Regions from separate parts of the Bacillus sp. GW823-FHT06A11 genome, predicted to be linked through region 2. Evidence: a T-box and tRNA genes for the amino acid it is inferred to sense, from the RefSeq annotation. Region 2 holds a T-box; the other holds one or more tRNA genes.
The links. A T-box is a leader RNA that pairs with one kind of tRNA and senses whether it is charged. The one in region 2 lies ahead of metG (methionine--tRNA ligase), so its partner is inferred to be a tRNA-Met.
Positions count from the first base shown of each region.

Region 1 (2,409 bases), on a different contig from region 2:
AGGGTTCCTGCAATATATAGCAAAATTGAAGGGACATATCTTCCAAATATGGGAGCGTATAAAAAAGAAGTTAGGGGGACCTCGGAAATGAGGGAACTGAGACAAAGAACAATCGAAAAACAGAGTCCAAATCCTGTTAAAGAGCATATAATACAAACGGATGAGAACAGGAAGCGACTTTATCGCCGTTTAGCGGTTTTTCTTGTCTTTACTTTTACAATTATTGCGAGTATTAGTGTAACGTTTTATCAACAAAACAGTTCCATTAAAGCAAAAGAAGCAAAAGTTAAGGACATGAAAAAAGAACTGGATTCATTAACGAATAAAGAAAAAAGTCTAAAAGACGAAGTTCAAAAGTTAAATGATGAAGAGTACGTATTAAAGATTGCTAGAAGGGATTATTTCTTCTCTGGTAAAGGGGAGATAATTTTTCCTGTTTCGAAGTAGAGTATGTCTTATTGACACTATATTTTAGGATTATATATAATAAAGTAAAATTTGACTTTTTAACCACTAAGGAGGAGCATTTTTTTTATGTCAATCGAGGTAGGCAGCAAGTTACAGGGTAAAGTAACAGGTATTACAAATTTTGGGGCTTTTGTGGAGCTGCCAGAAGGCTTAACTGGTCTTGTTCATATTAGTGAAGTTGCTGATAACTATGTAAAAGATATTAACGATCACTTAAAAGTGGGCGACCAAGTAGAAGTAAAAGTTATTAATGTTGAAAAAGATGGAAAGATTGGTTTATCTATCAAAAAAGCGAAAGAACGTGAAAAAACAGAAGGAGATCGTCCACGCGGTGAATACCAACGCGGTGGTGATCAACAACGTTCTGGACGTCCACAACGTAATAATCGCTCTTTCAACAGAGATAATCGTGGTGGCGGTAACGACCGAGCTCCAAAAGAAACATTTGAGCAAAAGATGGCACGCTTCTTAAAGGATAGTGAAGATCGTTTAACTTCTTTAAAGCGTAACACAGAGTCTAAACGTGGTGGCCGTGGCGCACGTCGCGGATAATAAGGCCGTTTAGTTTTTAACATATAGAGAGGTACCCAGAGTGATGGCTCAGGGTGCTTTTTTATATGTGAAAATATATTTTAAAAAAGTTTTCAAGATGTGTTGACTTTAAATAATATCTGATGTAAGATACTAATTGTCCGTTAAATACGACGACATGGCGGTGTAGCTCAGCTGGCTAGAGCGTACGGTTCATACCCGTGAGGTCGGGGGTTCGATCCCCTCCGCCGCTATATTTATTTTAACGGCCCGTTGGTCAAGTGGTTAAGACACCGCCCTTTCACGGCGGTAACACGGGTTCGAATCCCGTACGGGTCATCTAAAAAGATCATGCAAATTTGCATGATCTTTTTTTGTTAAATGGATTAAGACATACAACACTTCTACAAAATCACCCTATATTTTCTGAATATTTAATTAAAAAATCAAGGATAACTTACATACCGTGTATATCTGTAGAGTTATTTCGAATAAAAAGTCGAACGATTATAAAAGTGAAAACTGTTGTTTTGACAAAAATCCCAACAATCATCTTTTATAATGACAGTAATTAAACTATGCAGGTGGTGTTAAAAATATGCCTAAAGCAGGAAGGAATACTATGAATACAAGTGCATTGGCAATGAATGAGAGTCAGCTTGGAGGAATAAAGTGGACGAGTAAGTTGCGAATGAAATTCGAACAAGTTTTCTTTAGATGGGGATTTATTATTGTTGTTATTGGTTTTCTTTTGGGAAGAGCATATATATTAACAAATATTTTACCGTTTGCACTACCGTTTTTTGCTGCTGTTTATGTTATGAAGCGGGATAAGATGCCGCTAGCATTTTTAGCTCTAATGGGAGGAGCTCTTTCAGTCTCGATAGATAATTTGTTTTTTACTTTTGCATCTATCTTTACTTTCTTCATTTATAATATCTTCTTTAGTAGATTTACACGTAAAACCGTTGGACTTGTTCCATTTCAAGTATTTATCTCCGCATTAACCGCACACTTAGTTGTTGTATATTTTGCGCAACAAACTGTCACCATGTACGATTTACTCGTTAGTACCATTGAGGCTGGGCTTAGTTTCGTATTAACTATGATATTTTTACAAAGTGTCCCGCTTTTAGTGGAAAGGAAAGGAAAGCAACAGGCGTTAGAGACGGAAGAAATTGTTTGTTTGATTATATTACTAGCATCTGTTTTAACGGGTACAACAGATTGGTTTGTATATGATGCTTCTATTCAACATATTTTTACAAGGTATTTAGTACTAGTATTTGCATTTATTGCGGGTGCTGCTACAGGATCTACAGTGGGGGTAGTAACAGGATTGATATTAAGTTTAGCAAATGTGTCTAGTTTGTCTCAGCTTAGCCTTCTCGCTTTTTCTGGATTACTTGG
Region 1 covers NZ_JBXAHS010000014.1:29,186-31,594, forward strand. Annotated here, with positions in the region: gene yabQ (spore cortex biosynthesis protein YabQ) at 1-91, shown strand, start outside; gene divIC (cell division protein DivIC) at 88-447, shown strand; gene AC1Q8L_RS29455 (S1 domain-containing RNA-binding protein) at 535-1,020, shown strand; tRNA gene AC1Q8L_RS29460 (tRNA-Met) at 1,180-1,253, shown strand; tRNA gene AC1Q8L_RS29465 (tRNA-Glu) at 1,267-1,338, shown strand; gene spoIIE (stage II sporulation protein E) at 1,598-2,409, shown strand, end outside.
Region 1: it encodes a tRNA-Met, which carries the amino acid that the T-box ahead of metG (methionine--tRNA ligase) is inferred to sense. The anticodon was not compared.

Region 2 (2,409 bases):
CTATTGAAATTTGAAATGACATCATGTATACTTCTAATTAGTTGATAACGATTATCAGTATCAACTAAAAACATTACTCTTCGTTATGTTGGTCATACCCCTTTTTGACGACGTAAGTCAGAGACGAAATGTTGAAATATCTTGTGTCCTATTCTACAGAATTATGGTAATCTCCAACCTCAACTTATATGCGTGAGCATGCAAAAAGGATCCTATCCGTGAAGGGATCCTTTTTTGCATGCTGTCGCAATTATTGTATATAGACCAGGGATACGTTCTTCGATTCCTTCTGGTGCAGTAGAAGGGAAGACCCATCTTTGATGAGATCCATGTTCTTCAACTAGTTTTTCAATTTTAAAACGTTCTTCCGCAAGTGTTGTAATGATTTCTCCTAGCGTCCAGCGACGGATGGCTGTTTTAGGTAGCGATTCTTTCTGTGCTTCTGTAAGAAGGATGCTATAAGCAACATCATCTTCAATTAATTCTTCATCGAAATAATTTCCACTTGCTCGAAATGATGGATGGTCTACTCCTAATAGCTTTGTGTATATTGGATGGTAATCGCGAAGGATAAGTATCCCACCTGGCTTTAGTAGTTGAGAAATTTTTTTGAAAAGTGGTTTTAAATCTAGAAAGTAATGAAGTACACCAAGCTCCAGTAATACGATATCAAATGATTCGGAGAGATTTACATCTAGTACATCAGAAACGATGTAATGAATAGAGACGTCTGCGGCGGCAGCAAGTTCATTTGCATATTTTGCATTACTTGCTGAAATATCAACAACTGTTACGTCAGAGCCTAAAAGGGCGAGAGCAACAGCTTTATTTCCTTTTGAGCCGAGTAAATTAATAATACATTTTCCTTTTGGAGATTGTATGTAAGGTAAATAATGTGCTACTTCGCGTGTGGGATCTTCCATGATTTTTTTCGCATAATTCTCCGGTGCCCCGTGGCGATTCGTCCAAGCTTCATAAGCAGCTGTATTCCAGCTTTTTTCATTTATAGTGCTTAGTTGTTTTTGGTTCAATGTTATCACTCCTTTTGTGAACGTATAGGTATTCGGCGGGAGGATGGGATTTCCTTTTCGTTCTGGATAAAAGTTTGATTTTTCTGTGATTAAGTCGTAAAATACTTGTTATACGTAAAAGCGTTGAAAAGGAAAAGTAGGATGAACACATTCTTTCCAGAGAGCTTCGGTAGCTGAGAAGAAGCAAGAATATTCATTTGAACAATGGCCTTTGAGCTTCGTCCTGAACTTATCAAATGATAATAGTAGGCGGCGACGAGAGTTGGTACTCGTTATCAAAACCACAGTATAAGAGCATAGAGCTCCGTACTTGTTAAGGCTAATTATGTGAGTGATTGGCGAAATAAGGTGGTACCGCGACTGTTTATACAGCCCCGCCCTTATCTTTTTTAAGATAGGGGCGGGGCTTTTTATATTTTAAAGGAGGAATATAAGATGAGTATTTTTATTGGAGGCGCTTGGCCGTATGCAAATGGTTCGTTACACCTTGGCCATATTGCGAGTTTATTACCTGGAGATATTTTAGCGCGTTATTACAGGGCAAAAGGTGAGAATGTGCTGTATGTTTCAGGGAGTGACTGCAATGGAACACCGATTGCAATTAGAGCAAAACAAGAAGGTGTGACAGCAAAAGAAATTGCTAATAAGTATCATGAAGAATTTCAGCGATGTTTTCGTGATCTCGGTTTTACGTATGATTGCTATACACGTACCGATAGCGAGCATCATCATGAAACTGTTCAAAAAGTTTTTTTACGTTTATTAGAAGAAGGCTATATTTATAAAAAAACAGTGGAACAAGCGTATTGTGAAACGTGTACGCAGTTTTTACCGGATCGTTATGTAGAAGGAATATGTCCATATTGCCATGAAGCAGCAAGAGGAGATCAATGCGATGCTTGTTCTGCTATTTTAGATCCTCTTGATTTGTTAGAAAAGAAATGTAAGTTATGTGGTAGTACGCCATCTGTAGAGGAAACAGAGCATTTCTATTTTGCATTGCATACATTTCAGGAGCAAATTAAAAAAGTTGTAGAAATCGCAAAAGAAAAAGGAACATGGCGTGATAATGCAATTCAATTAACGGAAAGATATGTAAAGGAAGGGTTACAAGATAGGGCTGTATCAAGAGATTTACCAATCGGGGTATCAATTCCAGTGAAAGGGTATGAAGATAAAAAAATTTACGTATGGATTGAAGCAGTGGCAGGATATTATTCAGCGAGTAAACATTGGGCTGAAGAAACAGGAAAAGATGATCAAGAGTTTTGGAATAGCGATGCGCAAACATATTATGTACACGGCAAGGATAATATTCCATTTCACTCCGTCATTTGGCCAGCGGTATTACTTGGAATAGGGGAAGAAGCAATCCCGC
Region 2 covers NZ_JBXAHS010000004.1:457,228-459,636, forward strand. Annotated here, with positions in the region: gene AC1Q8L_RS21505 (class I SAM-dependent methyltransferase) at 213-1,031, opposite strand; T-box leader at 1,146-1,416, shown strand; gene metG (methionine--tRNA ligase) at 1,467-2,409, shown strand, end outside.